DNA from 2 places in the Georgenia sp. Marseille-Q6866 genome. Region 1 is predicted to be linked to the other one. Evidence: riboswitches for the same ligand, from Rfam matches in the RefSeq annotation. Region 1 holds a riboswitch; the other holds the start of a gene.
The links. Region 1 has a riboswitch for cyclic di-AMP ahead of ACWPXV_RS13650 (C40 family peptidase). Riboswitches for the same ligand answer to the same signal wherever they lie in the genome.
Positions count from the first base shown of each region.

Region 1 (8,077 bases):
TACGTCGACGACGCCGCCCACTTCATCACCGACGACGCACCCGACGCGGTGGTCGACCTCGCCGTCGACTGGTTCGTCCGCGCCGGGTGACGGACCTCGGACAAAATGGCTGCGGGGGACGGAGGGGCTGGCATAGCGTCGAGAGATGACCCATCCGGGCAACGGACAGGTGGCCGAGGCGGCGCCCCCGCGTCTGCCTGTCGCGGCGCGGCTGGCCGTCGTCGTCACGGGTGCCCTGTTGGGCTGGCTGGCGATCGCGGCACTGACCACTCGAGTGTGGGGCGAAGGCCTCTCACTGGCGAGGCACGCCGTCAGTGCCCTGGCGGCGCTTCTCATCGCCGGGGCACTCGTCGTCGCGGCGCGCCGGCTCCTGGACAGGCGCCCCGTCGGGACGCTGGGGCTGTCCGGTGGAAAGCGCGCGGCCCGCGACCTGCTCTACGGAGCCCTGAGCTGGCTGCTGCCGGCCGCGGTCGGGCTGGCGGTCGCGCTGGCGGCCGGGTGGCTGCGGATCGAGATCGACGCGACGCTCGCCGAGACCGTCGGCGTCGTCCTCCTGCTCGTCGTCCTGGTCCTCGTCTACGAGGCGTTCCCCGAGGAGCTGCTCTTCCGCGGGTACGTCTACCGCAACCTCACCGCCGCCGTGGCGCCGTGGCTCGCCGTGCTCGTCCAGGCGCTCCTCTTCATGCTGTTCGGCACGGCGCTGTGGGTGATCACCGAGGGGTGGGGCGTCCTCCTCGAGCGGCTTGTCCTGTTCTTCGGGATGGGGGTGGTGGTCGGGTGCATCCGGCTGATCTCGGGCTCGGTCTGGGCCGCGGTGGGCTGGCACCTGGCGTTCCAGGTGGTCATGCAGCTGGTCATCTCCAGCCAGTACCTCGAGGCCACGGTGAGCAACGAGACCGTCTTCGTCGTGGCGACGGCGGTGGTGGCCTTCGCGACGTCGACGACGATCGCCGGGTTCCTCTGGCCGGGCCAGGAGAGCTGGGCCCGGCCCGAGCCCGACGTCGGGCCGCCGCGATGACTTCGGCTCGCGTCGGCGGTCAGCACCACCGCACGGCCGGCCGGAGGAGGTAGCGATGTCCAGGACCCGGATCCACAACCTGTCGATCTCTCTCGACGGCTTCGTCGCGGGGGAGGTGCAGAGCCTCGAGACCCCGATGGGGCACGCGGGCGAGCGGCTCCACGAGTGGATGTTCGCCACCAGCTTCGGGGCCCGGCTGGTGGGCGCACCGACGGGCAGTGCCGGCGTCGACGACGCGATGGCTCGTTCGCACGAGCCGGGCATCGGCGCGGAGATCATGGGGGCGGGCAAGTTCGGGCCGCCCGGCTGGCATGACGACGCCGACTGGCGCGGCTGGTGGGGGAGCGAGCCCCCGTTCCACACTCCGGTCCTCGTGCTCACCCACCGCCCGCGAGAGGCGATCGAGATGGCGGGCGGCACGACCTTCCACTTCCTCGAGGCCTCACCGGCGGAGGCGCTGGACGTCGCACGTCGGGCCGCGGGCGGCCTCGACGTCCGTATCGGTGGCGGGGCGACCGTCGCGCGCGAGTTCATCGCCGCGGGTCTCGTCGACCACATTCACCTCGTCCAGGTGCCTATCGTCCTCGGGCACGGCGCGTTGCTGTGGGACGGCCTGGAGGGGCTGGAGCGCAGTTATGACATCGAGGTGGTCTCGACGCCCAGCGGCGTCACCCACCTGACGTTCACGAGGCGCTCGAGTGGGTAGCGTCCGGCGGTGGAGCACACGTGCGCCTCTGCCTCCTGCTCCTGCGGACTCCTGTGGCGCGGCGGGCGGCGGCACACCGCCGAGGTTGCCGGCCACATGGCCCATGGCATGGACGGCGACGGAGGCCATGCCGCGCGGTTCGGCACGCAGGGTGTCGACGAGAAGCGGTGCCTGCGCCTCACTTGCTCAGAGAGCCAGCATGGGAGCCAGTGGTACTGCGGACGCGCATGTCCGCGAGCTGGTAGGCACGGGAGCTCGTGAGACGGGAGCGTGAGCCGAGTCGCAGCATGTGCGGACGCCAGTTCGTGAGCTGGCGCTGCAACGTCACCCAACGGCGCCAGCGGCGAAACCAGGAACGCCTACTCGGACGAGCGGGCACGTCCCCGTTGTCAGCCGGCTTCCACGACTTCGACCATCCGGGCGAGAGCCCGTTGCATGTAACGGCGCCACAGGGGCCGGAACGGGCCCGCGAGGACGAACCGGCGTCCGCGTAGCGGCTTGAACTCATATGTCCAACGGATCGAGCAGCCCGGTTCTTGGACACGCACGTTGTGAGAGTGCCTGGGCAGGAGACGTGGTGGGAATGAAGGTTTGATGAAGTCTTCCCCGAGGCCGTTATCGAACCGTGATCCTGGGGGTCGGGGTGTGTAGCGTCGCTCCTGCTTCCCGGCCCCTTCATCGGGAAGCCCGCGTGCGGACGCCGAGCCCTGCCACCGCACCGTGGTCCTCGATCGTCCGTGGCAGGGACGGGGAACCCAATCTGGGCCTGCGTGCAGGTCCTTGGGGTGAAGCTCGATGACCGAGCCGGGTGTGCTCCTACCCGAACCCGACAGCTGACCTCGTAGGCGCCCTGGAGAGGTTTACCCGTGACATCTAGCCACACCCGTGGACGGCACCGCGCCGAGGGCCGTCCCATCACCGCTTTCTCATCACTGGGCCCGTGCCTGACGGGTCCGGCCGCCCGCCGTGCCGCGCTTGCCGCGGCCTCCTCCGGCCTGGTTTTGACCATGGCCACGACCACCGCCTCCGCGATGGAGCCGGTCCACCCCGACCCCCCGGTCGTCGACACCCAGGCGACGGCGAGCACGCAGACCGGTGACGCGGCGCAGGTCACCCACACCGTCGTGTCGGGAGACACCGTGGGGAAGTTGGCGCAGCGCTACGACAGCACGATCTCGGCGATCATCGCGGCGAACGGTCTGAACGCGCAGGCCCTGATCATTGTCGGCGAGGTGCTGACCATCCCCCAGGGTCAGGGCGGCACGTCGGCGGCGACCACGGCCACCTCGTCGGCGACCGGCGTCGAGCGGGAGACCGCCTCGGCGTCGCGGTCGGCCGCCCGGGAGGCCCCGCCGGCCAACGCGTCGGGCAACGCGGTCCTGGACATCGCCTACCGATACATCGGCACCCCTTACGTGTGGGGCGGGTCGACCCCGGCGGGCTTCGACTGCTCGGGGTTCACCCAGTACGTGTACGCCCAGGCAGGCATCTCCATCCCACGGTCCTCCTCGGCGCAGCGCAACGCGGGCACGCAGGTCTCGGCCTCCCAGGCCCAGCCCGGTGACCTGGTGTGGTGGCCCGGGCACGTGGGCATCTACGTGGGGAATGGGCAGTACATCGCGGCCTTCAGCCCGGGCAACCCGCTGTCGGTGCGTGACATCTATAAGGCGAACCCAACGTTCATCCGAGTGGGTTGAGCAACGGGGGGTGGCCCGCAGGTGACTGCGGGCCACCCCCCAACTGTTCGGCCTGATCCTGGCGATTGGCGTTGGTCGAGGCTGCACGGGTTGGGGTCGCTGCTGGAGCCAGATGAGTCCGACCGGGCGCTCCGGGTCCCCGTGCCAGGAGCACCGGGATGAAGACTCGATGAAGAATGCCCGTGAGGCCGCTGCTGGGCGTGGTGTCGCCACCCAGCACGTGGTTAGCCTCCATTAGCCCCACCCGATGGGCTGACCAGCTGCGGCTGGGCCTTCTCGCCCATCGGCCACATTGAGCAGATGGAGACGCCCGTGACACTCAGGACCCGACTCTGCGCCGTTGCCGGCGGGGTTGCGCTGACTCTCGCCTTGGCCGCGTGCGGTAACGGCGAGCAGAGCACACCGGAGGAGCCGGCCGCCGGCAACGCCACGGAGGAGACGACCGACAGCGCGACGCAGGCCGAGGACGTGCACAACGACGCGGACACGATGTTCGCCCAGATGATGATCGTCCACCACGAGGGCGCTATCGAGATGGCCGACCTGGCCGTGGAGAAGGCTGCCAGCGAGGAGGTGCGCTCCCTCGCAGAGCGGATCTCCGCGGCGCAGGGCCCGGAAATCGAGCAGATGACGGCCTGGCTCGAGACCTGGGGTGAGGAGACCTCCCCCATGGGCCACGAGGGCATGGACCACGGCGGCATGGACATGGAGGGGATGAGTCAGGAGGAGGCCATGGCCGAGCTGGAGTCCCTGTCCGGCGCCGAGTTCGACCAGCGGTTCCTCGAGCTGATGATCGCGCACCACCGCGGCGCGGTCGACATGGCTCAGGACGAGCTCGACAGCGGGGAGAACCCGCAGGCGCTGGAACTCGCCCAGAAGATCATCGATGACCAGCAGGCCGAAATCAGCGAGATGGAGGAACTCCTCCAGGGCCTGTGAGGTTCGGACCCGCCGGCGGGCGAGCCCAAGTTCGCCCGCCGGTCCATGTCGACCCGAAACAGGACGGCGCCCGATGACCGAGAGAACGATGAGGACCCAGCGCTGAATGAACAGGAGAGTGTTTCCCATGGCCGAGCACGAACACTCGAACGATGACAACCACGACAGCCACTCGCGGACTCCGAGCATGAAGATGTACCTGCGGTTCGCTGCGATGCTCCTGACGGCGATGGTCGTTATGTACTGGGTGATGTTCGCCGGGTCGTGGGAGTGGGGCCACATACGCTTCAGCCAAAGCCGTGTCTTCATGGCGGTGACCATGGGTGGCGCGATGGGGCTGGTCATGCTCGCGTGGATGCTCAATATGTACAAGAACACCAAGGCGAACGCCGTCGTCGTGGTGGTGAGTCTCGGGCTGCTAGCGGGCGGGATCGCGCTGGACCGCAGCCAGGCAACGGTGGACGACGCCGCCTTCATGCGCGCGATGATTCCCCACCACTCCCTGGCCATTACGCGCTCGGAGCGAGCCGGGATCGAGGACGTCCGGGTCTGTGAGCTTGCCGTGGAGATCAGCGAGGCGCAGCGGCGCGAGATCTTCGAGATGGACTGGCTCATCAAGGACATCGCGGAGAACGGGGTGGCTTCGACACCGGAGGAAGCGCAGGCGCGCCCGGTGACGGCCTTTGAGGAACCTGCAGAGCGTCAGTGCGACACGGACTGAGGCGTGTCCATAGCCCGTCCTTTGGACTACCCTCCATCGACGGCACCCACTGTCAGCCCATGCCGCTGACGCCTCGCTGATGCACAGGTTGGGGGCGCTAGCGCGCGGACCGTGCCCCGTGGGGCAGTCACCGGCACTTGGATCGGGGCCTCGCCAGGAGGTCCCAAGTCGAACCGGTTGCCGAGCCGGACTAGGGCCGCGGCCGCGTCCTCCCAGGAGTGGTCCGCGGGCGCCTGGACGGCGGTGACGACGGTGGGTGCTTGGTGGCTGCCACGAATCCTCCTCATGGTTGTTGCGGTCCGAAGAGGCATCGACCAAGTGGGGCAACCGATCGAGCTTTCATGAAGAGCCGATGAACATCTCTGCCTCGTGCAGGCGAATCGGGAATGGACCGCTGCCCGGGCTCCTTACGACTGACGCAGATACCCTCCAGGGGTATGCGGAACGAAGGAGTGAGGGGTTGCCATGGGTACGTCACCGGGCCACGATCACGCAGGGCGCCGGCCAGGCGAGGGCCAGGGTCACAGCGCACACGTCCACCACGACTCGGCGCAGGGCGACGCGGGCGGGCATGGGAAAGGGGAGGCCACGCACGGGCAAGCGATACCCACTGGCGACACGGGTGTCACCGACCCGCTGACCGCCGCAGGACATGGCTCGGCCGTGCACGATGGGCACGGCGAACAGCCCGGTCACGACAGCGGTCCCGACGTCCACGCCGATCACGGCGGTCACCCCGGTCACGGCGGGCACGGCGACCACGTGGGCATGTTCCGTCGCCTGTTCTGGGTCATGCTGATCCTGGCGGTTCCCACGGTGCTGGTGAACGGGATGTTTGCCGACCTGCTCGGCTACACGCTGCCTGACGTGCCGGGGGTGGAGTGGGTGTCCCCGGTGCTGGGCACGGTGATCTACCTGTGGGGCGGGCGCCCGTTCCTCACCGGCGCGGTCGGTGAGCTGCGTTCGCGCAAGCCGGGGATGATGCTGCTCATCGGGATGGCGATCACGGTCGCCTTCGTCGCCTCCCTGGGAGCCAGCCTGGGGCTGTTCTCCCACGAGGTGGACTTCTGGTGGGAGCTGTCGCTGCTCGTCGTCATCATGCTGCTGGGACACTGGCTGGAGATGCGTTCGCTGGCCCAGACGTCCTCCGCGCTGGACTCACTCGCCGCGCTGCTGCCCGACGAGGCGGAGCGGGTGGAGGGGGACCGGGTCGTCGCGGTCGCCCCCGCTGACCTTCGTCTTGGTGATGTCGTCATCGTCCGCCCGGGCGGGCGGGTACCGGCCGACGGTGAGGTCGTCGACGGCGGCGCGGATGTCGATGAGTCGATGATCACCGGGGAGTCGCGGCCGGTGCCACGCGCGGTGGGGGACCAGGTCGTGGCCGGCACGGTGGCCACCGACAATGCGCTGCGGGTGCGGGTGTCGGCCGTGGGGGAGGACACCGCCCTGGCCGGGATCCAGCGGCTGGTGGCCGAGGCGCAGGCCTCCACCAGCCGGGCCCAGCTCCTGGCGGACAAGGCCGCCGGCTGGCTGTTCTGGTACGCAGTCATCGCCGCGGCGATCACCGCGGTGGTGTGGGTGTCCTTCGGGGTCCCGGAGAGCGCGCTGGTCCGGGCGATCACCGTCCTGGTCATTGCTTGCCCTCACGCCCTGGGTCTGGCGATCCCCCTCGTGGTGTCGATCTCGACCGAGCGCGCCGCCCGCGGCGGGGTCCTCGTCAAGGACCGTGGCGCCCTCGAGCGCATGCGCGTGGTCGACACGGTGCTGTTCGACAAGACCGGCACGCTCACCAAGGGTGAGCCCGCGCTGACCGGTGTCACGGGGACCGGCGGGTATGAGCACGGGAATCTGCTGCGGCTGGCTGCGGCCGCCGAGGCCGACAGCGAGCACCCTCTGGCCGGGGCGATCGTCACGGCCGCCGAGCACCGCGGCCTGCAGGTGCCCCCGGCTGTGAACTTCCGTGCGACGATGGCCGTGGGGGTGCGCGCCACCGTCGAGGGCCGCGAGGTCCAGGTGGGCGGGCCCGCCCTGCTGTCCCAGCACGGCGCCGAGCCGCTGGCAGCGACCGCGTCGTGGGCGCAGGCAGGTGCCACCGTCTTGCACGTGATCATCGACGGGGAGGTGGCCGGTGCCGTCGCGCTGGCCGATGAGGTCCGCGAGGAGTCACGGCAGGCGGTCGAGGCCCTGCACCAGCTGGGCATCCGGGTTGTCATGATCACCGGCGACGCCGAGCCGGTGGCCCGGGCCGTGGCCGCCGAGTTGGGTATCGACCAGGTCTTCGCCCAGGTGCGCCCGGAGGACAAGAGCGAGAAGGTCGCCCAGTTGCAGCACGAGGGCCGCACCGTGGCCATGGTCGGGGACGGCGTCAACGACGCTCCGGCGCTGGCCCAGGCCGACGTCGGGATCGCGATCGGCGCGGGCACCGACGTGGCGATCGCCTCCGCCGGCGTCATCCTCGCCTCGGATGACCCGCGTTCGGTGCTGTCGGTCATCCAGCTCTCCCGCGCCGGGTACCGCAAGATGAAGCAGAACCTGTGGTGGGCCGCCGGGTACAACATCGCCGCCGTGCCACTGGCCGCGGGTGTGCTGGCACCGGTCGGGTTCATCCTGCCCATGTCGGTCGGCGCGATTCTCATGTCGCTGTCGACCATCGTCGTCGCGCTCAACGCCCAGCTGCTGCGCCGCCTGGACCTCAGCCCCGAGGCCAGCACCGCCGCGGCGCACGGCGCCCCGCAGGTCAATCCTGCCCGCACGGCGCTGACAACTGACCGACGCGACGAGCCCGTGGCCACGCACCACTGATAGGGGCGTTTGCCACCACAGGGTCCTGCGAGGCGGGTCTGTGGCGGAGGGTGATGGCTGTCCAAGTCTGGGCCGCCACCACCCGTATCGTCTCCCACGGCAGCCGGCACCACTGCGGTGGCCGCCCAGGAGCGGACGGCGACAAAGGAGCCACGGTCAGGGTGAGCGGTGACCGGGCCGGGTGTCGGCGACCA
Region 1 covers NZ_CBCOOR010000016.1:49,191-57,267, reverse strand. The annotation lists gene ACWPXV_RS13665 (alpha/beta fold hydrolase) at 1-90, shown strand, start outside; gene ACWPXV_RS13660 (CPBP family intramembrane glutamic endopeptidase) at 146-1,018, shown strand; gene ACWPXV_RS13655 (dihydrofolate reductase family protein) at 1,074-1,724, shown strand; cyclic di-AMP (ydaO/yuaA leader) riboswitch at 2,423-2,587, shown strand; gene ACWPXV_RS13650 (C40 family peptidase) at 2,732-3,421, shown strand; gene ACWPXV_RS13645 (DUF305 domain-containing protein) at 3,734-4,360, shown strand; gene ACWPXV_RS13640 (DUF305 domain-containing protein) at 4,488-5,081, shown strand; gene ACWPXV_RS13635 (hypothetical protein) at 5,556-5,843, opposite strand; gene ACWPXV_RS13630 (heavy metal translocating P-type ATPase) at 5,850-7,883, shown strand; gene ACWPXV_RS13625 (sensor histidine kinase) at 8,040-8,077, opposite strand, start outside.

Region 2 (8,077 bases), on a different contig from region 1:
TCGTCGGCGTCTCCGCGCGCAGCCTCGTGGGGCTGGGCCAGCTGCGCCGCCGCTTCCGCCGTGCCTTCCGCACCCTGGCCGTCAACTGGCGGGTGGCTCCGCCGTGGACGCGGTGGGCGGTGCGCCTGGGACTGCCCGCGAGGGACGGGGCGGCATGAGGGTCTGGTCGGTGCACCCGCGCTACCTCGACCGGCAGGGGCTCGTCGCGTGCTGGCGCGAGACGCTGCTGGCACAGGCGGTGCTCGCCGGGCGGACCAAGGGCTACCTCAATCACAGCCAGCTCGTCCGCTTCCGGGCGACGGCGGACCCGCTCGCGTCGGTCTGCGCCTACCTCGGCGTGCTCGCCGTCGAGGCCGACGAGCGGGGCTACCGCTTCGACCGCAGCCGCATCGACCGAGCCGTGGCACTCGACGCCGTCGCCCCGCTGCCGGTGACCGAGGGGCAGGTCGCCTACGAGTGGGCCCACCTGCTCGCCAAGCTCGCCGTGCGCAGCCCCGACCGCTACGCCCTCGTCCGGGACGTCACGGACGTCGAGGTCCACCCCTCTTCGTGCGGGTCCCGGGCCCCGTCGAGCCCTGGGAGAAGACCTGAACCGGCTTCCCCCCCCCCCCCCTCTCCCCCGCCACCTCAGCGCTCGGCGGGAGGGAAGGGGAGTGGGGGAGCGGAAGTGTGGGGGAGTGGGGACCGCTGTCCCAGGACGGCCACGGGGGTCAGCGGGTCGGCCTATCCTCGGGAGGAGGAGCGAGAGATGGGCAGCGACGTATGAGTGACCTGATCGACACCACCGAGATGTACCTCAAGACGGTCTACGAGCTGGAGGAGGAGGGCGTGGTGCCCATGCGGGCACGCATCGCCGAGCGCCTCGGCCACTCCGGCCCGACGGTGTCCCAGACGGTCGCCCGCATGGAGCGCGACGGCCTGCTCCACCTGGAGGAGGCGCGGCGCATCCGCCTGTCCGACCTCGGCCACGAGCGCGCCACCCAGGTCATGCGCAAGCACCGCCTCGCCGAGCGGCTCCTCACCGACGTCATCGGGCTGGACTGGGAGTACGTCCACGAGGAGGCGTGCCGCTGGGAGCACGTGATGAGCGAGCAGGTCGAGCACCGCCTCGTCGCGCTGCTCGACCACCCCCACCACGACCCCTACGGCAACCCCATCCCCGGGCTCGCCGAGCTCGGGGAGCGCAGCCTCGCGCCCGTCGACCCGCCGCTGCAGCCGCTGGCCGCCGTCGTCGGCACCCCGGAGGCTGAGGTCGTCCTGCGACGCATCGGGGAACCCCTCCAGGTGGACGTCGAGCTGCTCGCCCGCTTCTCCGAGGCCGGGGTGCGCCCCGGGACGCGCCTGACCGTCCAGCGCGGCGCGGGCTTCGTCTCCCTCCAGGCCGAGGGCTCCGAGCTCGTCCTCGACGTCGCCGAGGACGTCACGCGGCACCTCTTCGTCGACGCCTGAGAACCGCGAGATTTTGCGGTTCTTGCCGCCCCACAGGTGTGAGTCGTGACACGAGGCCCACAGGCTTCGTAACCAGAACGTGACAATTGGCTTGACGCTCAGGTAGTGTCCGACTCGCTCCTCACGCCCTCCAGTGATGAGCCCATGGACGGAGCCCAACCCTGCCGCCGCCCGTGGTCCCAAGAGAATGACCGTCGGCAGGGGCGGGGGAACCAGGTAGTGGCGGTCGGCTCCGGTCGGCCCCTAGGGGTGAAGCCCGTCCGCAAGGACGGGCCGGGTGAACTCCCATCCGAACCCGACAGCTCACCTCGTCGGCAACACAGGAGAGGCAGTTCGTGACCGTAACTATGCCTGGGGCGCGCCACCGCGCAGCGTGCCGTCCCACCACCCCCTTCACCGCTCTCAGCCAGGCCGTCGCCGGCCCGGCGGCCCGCCGCGGCATGCTCGTCGCCGCGTCCTCGGGCCTGGCCCTGACGATGGCCGCCAGCACCGCCGTCGCCGCGCCGGAGGGCTCCTCCCTCCCGCAGGTCGACGTCTCCGCGCTCTCGAGCCAGGCCCGCACGGCCCTGACGGTCAACCCGACCGTCTCCGTGCCCGCCGACGTCGAGTTCGCCGTCGCCGACGTGGCCGTGGCCGCGACGCCGCCGAAGACCACGGTCGCCGAGGACTCCGACCCCATCGCCGAGCACATCGCCGCGGAGGAGGCCGCTGCTGAGGCTGCCGCCGCCGCCGAGGCGCAGGCCCTCGTCGCCGCCCGGTCCACCGAGACCGCCTCCCGCAGCGGGGCGTCGACGTCCTCGTCCTCCTCCTCCTCCGCAGCCGTCGCGGAGGAGAGCGCCACCCAGGCCGCCCCCGCGCCGGCCGCCTCGGGCAACGCGATCGTCGACATCGCCTTCCGCTACGTCGGCACCCCGTACGTGTGGGGCGGCTCCAGCCCCTCGGGCTTCGACTGCTCCGGCTTCACCTGGTACGTCTTCCAGCAGGCCGGGATCAGCATCCCGCGCAGCTCCAGCGCGCAGGCCGGCGCCGGCACCGTCGTCTCGGCCGCCGAGGCCCAGCCCGGTGACCTCGTGTGGTGGCCCGGTCACATCGGGATCTACCTGGGCGACGGCCAGCACATCGCCGCCCGCAATCCCTCCAAGCCCCTGCAGGCCGGTCCGATCTCGGACGTCGGCCGCGGCACCCCCACCTTCATCCGGGTGGGCTGAGCCCCAGCACGCTTGCCCGACGGGCCCGCACCGACTCGGTGCGGGCCCGTCGGCGTCCCTGCCGAAGCGCCGCGGCGCCGCGCGCGAGGGAGCACAATGGGGGCAACGGCTCCCGACCTGGAGGGTGACATGCCCCGCGAGAACGTCGTCATCGTCGGTGTGGACGGTTCCGAGACGAGCACTGCGGCCCTGGACTGGGCCGCGGCAGAGGCCCGCCGGCTCGGCTGGCGTCTCCACGTCGTGTGCGCGTACGCGGTGCCGGCCTTCACCGTCGCCTCCCTCGACGGCGGCTTCGCGGCCGTCGACGACTCGGCGATCCAGGCCGGGGCGCAGGCGGTCCTCGACGAGGCCGTCGAGCGGGTCGGTGACGAGCTCGACGTCACCTGCGCCCTCGAGCTCGGGGACCCGACCGGCGTGCTCGTCGAGCTCTCCCGGCAGGCCGGGCTCGCCGTCGTCGGCACGCGGGGTGGCGGCGGCTTCGCCGACCGGCTCCTCGGCAACGTGTCCTCCTCCCTGCCCGCCCACGCCCACTGCCCCACGGTCGTCGTGCCCCGCACCCCCGAGGGGCAGCCCGGCTTCACGCCCGTGCGCCAGATGGTCGTGGGTGTCGACGGCTCGGAGTCGGCGACCATCGCGCTGCGCCGCGCCGTCGACGAGGCCGTCCTGTGGGACGCCCACCTGACCGCCGTCGCCGCTGTCCCCATCGGTGGCGGGTCCGGCTCCCTCGCCTGGCTGCCCGCCGCCGTCGACCGTGACGACGTCCTCGCCGACGTCAAGGTCGGTCTCAGCGTCGCCGTCGACCGCGCCGTCGAGGGCCGCCAGGTCCGCGTCAGCCAGCACGCCCTGGACGGCAACGCCGCCGCCCTCCTCGCCGAGTTCTCGACGGCGGTCGACCTCGTCGTCGTCGGCTCCCGCGGCCGGGGCGGCTTCGCGGGGCTGCTCATGGGCTCCACCAGCCAGGCCGTGCTCCACCACGCCGTCTGCCCGGTCATGGTCGTGCCCGCCCGCTCGGCCCGCGAGGAGGAGGCAGGCCCGGCCGACGTGCCGTGGCGCCGCCGCTGACGTGGCGAGGCTCACGCGTGCCACGCCGCCGGTGACCCCGGGTGTGCCTAGGCTCTAGGCACACCCGAGATGAAAGGGGCTGCCGTGCGCCCATCCCGCGACGCGACGCCTCGGCACTTCCTCATGTGCCGACCGACGTACTTCACCGTGAGCTACGAGATCAACCCGTGGATGCACCCCACCGTGCCGACCGACACGGACCTGGCGGTCGCCCAGTGGCAGGAGCTCCACGACACCTACGTCCGCCTCGGGCACCGCATCGAGCTCATCGACCCGATCGAGGGCCTGCCGGACATGGTCTACGCCGCCAACGGCGGCCTGGTGAGCGACGGCGTCATGTACACCGCGAAGTTCACCTACCCCCAGCGCATGCCCGAGGGCCCCGCCTACGCGCAGTGGTTCGCCGACCACGGCTACCGGGTGCACGAGGCGACCGAGACGAACGAGGGCGAGGGCGACATCCTCACCGTCGGTGACTACGTCCTCGCCGGCACGGGCTTCCGCACCTCCACCGCCTCGCACGCCGAGCTGCAGGAGGTCATCGGCAAGCCGGTCATCACCCTGCGCCTCGTGGACCCGCGGTTCTACCACCTCGACACCGCCCTCATGGTCCTGTCGGACACGGAGATCGCGTACTACCCCGAGGCCTTCAGCGAGGGCAGCCGCCGGGTGCTGGAGCGGCTCTTCCCCGACGCCGTCATCGCCACCGAGGCCGACGCCGTCGTCCTCGGGCTCAACGGGGTGAGCGACGGCCGCCACGTCATCCACAACCCGCGGGCGACGGACCTCGCCGCGGCACTGGCCGAGCGGGGCTTCGAGCCCATCGGCATCGACACCTCCGAGCTGCTCAAGGGCGGCGGCGGTGCCAAGTGCTGCACGCTGGAGATCCGGGCCTGAGCCGTCGCGCCCGTCAGCCCGGCCAGCCGGCCTGACGGGCGCGCTCGAGCCACCCGATGTCGACGGCGGACGGCGGCGCGTCCGCGACGATGTCGAGCACGCGGCGGGCGTCCTCCGTCACCGCGTCGACGACGCCGTCCCACAGGTCGCCGAGGACCGAGCGGGCCTCCTCAGCGGCGGACAGGAGGAAGCCGCGCGCGGCCTCGATCGCAGCGAGGGTCTGCGCCGCGCCGTCGGCGTGTTCCCGCAGCGCCTGGGCGACGTCGTCGACACGGTCCGCGCCGCGCGTCGTCGCCTCGGCGTGGTCGAGAAGGACCACCTGGTACTCCTCGGCGGCGACGGAGCGCCAGCCGATCGTCTCGCGCAGGGCGACGAGGTCCGCGCCCAGCTCGCGTGCCTGCTCGGCGACGTCGTCCATCTGCCCGGCGAGCCCGCGCAGGTCCTCCGGTGCCTCAGCGAGTCCCACGGTTCTCCCTCCGGCCGGTCACGGTCGCCACTCAGGGTCGGCGGCGGGCGGCCCGAAGCGCTCGTAGAGCCCGGTGGGGCCGGCGCCCTGGTGGGTGAAGCCGAGGTCGCGGGCGTCGAGGACGACGCCGCCGGGAGCGGTGAGGACCGTGCTCACGTCGGTGGGGACGAAGGCCGCGGTGTCCCACCCCGCGTGGACGAGCCGGTCGAGGACGGCCAGCTGCTCCTCGGGGTCCGCGCTGGACGTCGCGGCGTCGATGACCACCTGCTGCCCCCACGTGGCGCCCGACCGCACCTGGACCTCCGCGGACGTCACGGTGTCCAGGGCGGTGAGCTCGGCGGTGAGCCGCTCGCTCTCGGTGGCGAGGTCGGGGGAGGCGGGCGCGGGCGTGCCGGCGCCGTCGGAGCAGGCGGGCAGGAGGAGCAGGAGCCCGAGGGCGCCGCACGCCAGCAGCCGCCTCACCGGTGCTCCTGGGAGACGTCGTACTGGAAGACCTGCGCCTCACCGTCGCGCACCTGGGCGAACTGCGCCTCCAGGTCCTGCAGCGCGAGGGCGAGGGCGGGGTCCTCGGCGGCCTGCGCGCTGACGAGCGCGGCGGTGTCGGCGTAGACGCCGCCGCCGTGGGCGGAGATCGGCGAGCCGGCCGTGACGCCGTCGGCGCCGTGGACGTCCCGCGTGACGGTGGTCCAGCCCGGGGCGCCGGGGTTGGGGCTGCCGTCGAGGCGGGGCACCGGGTCCTGGGTGTGCTCGATGGACAGGACGGCGACGTCGTCGGGGACGTCCATGCCCGCGACCGGCGAGCCGCCGGTGACGACCTGCGTGACGTGCAGCCCGTTGCCCGGGTCGGCGGCGAGCGCGGCCGCGACGATCCCGCCCTGGCTGTGCCCCGCGAGCGTGACCGGCTGGGACTGCAGCTCGCTGAGCGGGACGCCCTGCTGGGCGGCGACCTCGCTCATCGACTGGTGCACCGCCTCGAGCACGGCCGCCTCCATCGCGGTGTCGTAGCCCGCCATGAGGTGGAGGTTCGTCGCGAGGTTGGAGGGGTTGCTGCCGGACTCGGGCGCCCAGTCCTGGGTGCCGGGGATCTCGACGATCCAGCTGTGGCCGCCCGCGCCGTCGGGCACGGCGGTGACCCGCACCTCCGAGGCGTCGCCGTCCCCGAGCCGGCCGATGTTGCCGAAGAGCGCGGCGAGGCTGTCGGCGGCGGTGCCGTCCGGCGCCGGGTCCGGCGTCACGGTCGGCGTGCCGTCGGCGAAGAGCCCCATGAGCCCACCGGCGCCGATGACGCCCGCCACGACCTGCTCGTAGCTCAGCGGCACGGGCGGGAAGGTCCACGGGGTGATCGCGCTGAGGACGAGGGGGACCTCGGTGCCGAGGACCCACGGCAGCGCGGCGACGATCGAGTCGGTCACCCACGGCTCGTCGTAGAGCCCGCCGAGCACCGTGTCGAGCGGGTCCTGCCCGACCTCCTCGACCCACGCGGCGAAGGCGTCCGGTGTGAGGGCGTCGGCCACGTCCGCCGGCAGGGCGTCCAGGAGGAGCGCGGACAGCGCGACCCCACCGGCCGTGAGCAGCCCCGCGTGGAGGACGACGACGCCCGTCACGGTCCGCCCCGCCTCGGCCAGCCGCGCGAGCGCGGCGTCGGTCTCCTCGTACACGGTGGCCGAGCCCCGCAGGAAGACGGCGGCGGCCTCGTACTCGAGGGCCACCCACGCCAGCCCCTCCGGGGGCAGCTGCGCCTGGGCCACCTCGGCGAGCACCCGACCTCCCGTCACCGGGGAGAGCACCTGGGAGGACAGGACCGCCTCGTGGGTGGCGACGGCGGCCACCCGCAGCGCGAGCTCCCGGGCGGCGTCGCCCTTGGCGTCGAGGATCTCCGCGGTGGCGCGCATGTCCTCCACGCGCGCGAGGACGCCCGCGGCCCCACCGGTGACCGTGAGGGTCACAGCACCTCCTCGGCGTGGAGGAGGCCGGTCAGTGCGGTGAGCAGGCCGTTGCGGACGCGCAGGAGGTCGGTGCGGCGCAGGGTGACGCCGTGCGTCGTCGCGTCGACGAGCTCGACGACGTCTGCCTCCGTCCAGAGCCACACGCCGTGGAAGGCGAGGGCGCCGTCGTCGTGCCGGCGGGCCGCGCTCACGCAGGCCCCTCCGGTGAGGTCGGTGGAGACGGCGCCGAGCACCGACAGGGCGGAGGCGGGCAGGCCCGACAGGTGGAGGGCGACGTCCTCACGGCCCAGCCGCAGCGCCTGGGCGATGGCGGCCGACTCGGGCCAGCCGACGCGCACGGGGGAGCGGTCGGTGGGCGGGCCGCCCACGTGGTGGGGCAGCGCGCGCATCACCTGTGCCAGCAGCCCACCGGCGGCGGAGAGGGAGACCTCGACGACGGGCTCCTGCTCGAGCACCGTCTCCCCTCCCGGTGAGCGCACCATGCGCCGACGGCGGGCGAGGGCGGCGGTGCGCCCGGCGCTCCACGCGACGGCCTCGTTGACGACGACGTCCCCGGACCAGGAGGAGACGTCGACGCGGACGTCGGACTCGAGCAGCATGAGCATGCCCAGCATGCACGACGGCGTGAGCCCGGTGACGTCGTCGCGCTCGGGGGTGTGGGTGGCCAGGCCGCGCAGCTGGAGGCTCGCCCAGGCGCGCGCCCGCTCGCCGGGGGTGAGCGGCTCGTCGGGGTCCAGGCCGAAGGCCTCGGGCGCGAAGCCGGCGGGCGTCACCGCACCGGGGACGCGGGAGAGGAGGGCGCGGCGCAGCACCGTCCACTCCGCGACGTCGAGGCGGAAGTGGGCCACCCTGCTGCGGTTCTGGCGCCCTTGCTGAACTGTCTGCGCGGACATCGTGCCCCCCGTTCTGGCTCCGGGTCACCACCGGCGCCTTCACCGCTCATCCTCACGGGCCGACAGGGCCGTGACCATGGGGAGAAGTGCCCATCGCAGGCGCCATCGGGATGATCCCGTCGCGCGCGCGGTCCTGCGAAGGAGGGAGCCCAGGAG
Region 2 covers NZ_CBCOOR010000002.1:251,850-259,926, forward strand. The annotation lists gene ACWPXV_RS03080 (glycosyltransferase family 2 protein) at 1-158, shown strand, start outside; gene ACWPXV_RS03085 (pyrimidine dimer DNA glycosylase/endonuclease V) at 155-766, shown strand; gene ACWPXV_RS03090 (iron dependent repressor, metal binding and dimerization domain protein) at 763-1,449, shown strand; cyclic di-AMP (ydaO/yuaA leader) riboswitch at 1,629-1,782, shown strand; gene ACWPXV_RS03095 (C40 family peptidase) at 1,785-2,657, shown strand; gene ACWPXV_RS03100 (universal stress protein) at 2,787-3,719, shown strand; gene ddaH (dimethylargininase) at 3,789-4,616, shown strand; gene ACWPXV_RS03110 (hypothetical protein) at 4,630-5,082, opposite strand; gene ACWPXV_RS03115 (hypothetical protein) at 5,101-5,544, opposite strand; gene ACWPXV_RS03120 (hypothetical protein) at 5,541-7,028, opposite strand; gene ACWPXV_RS03125 (hypothetical protein) at 7,025-7,876, opposite strand.
Region 2: another riboswitch for cyclic di-AMP. It lies ahead of ACWPXV_RS03095 (C40 family peptidase); the one in region 1 lies ahead of ACWPXV_RS13650 (C40 family peptidase).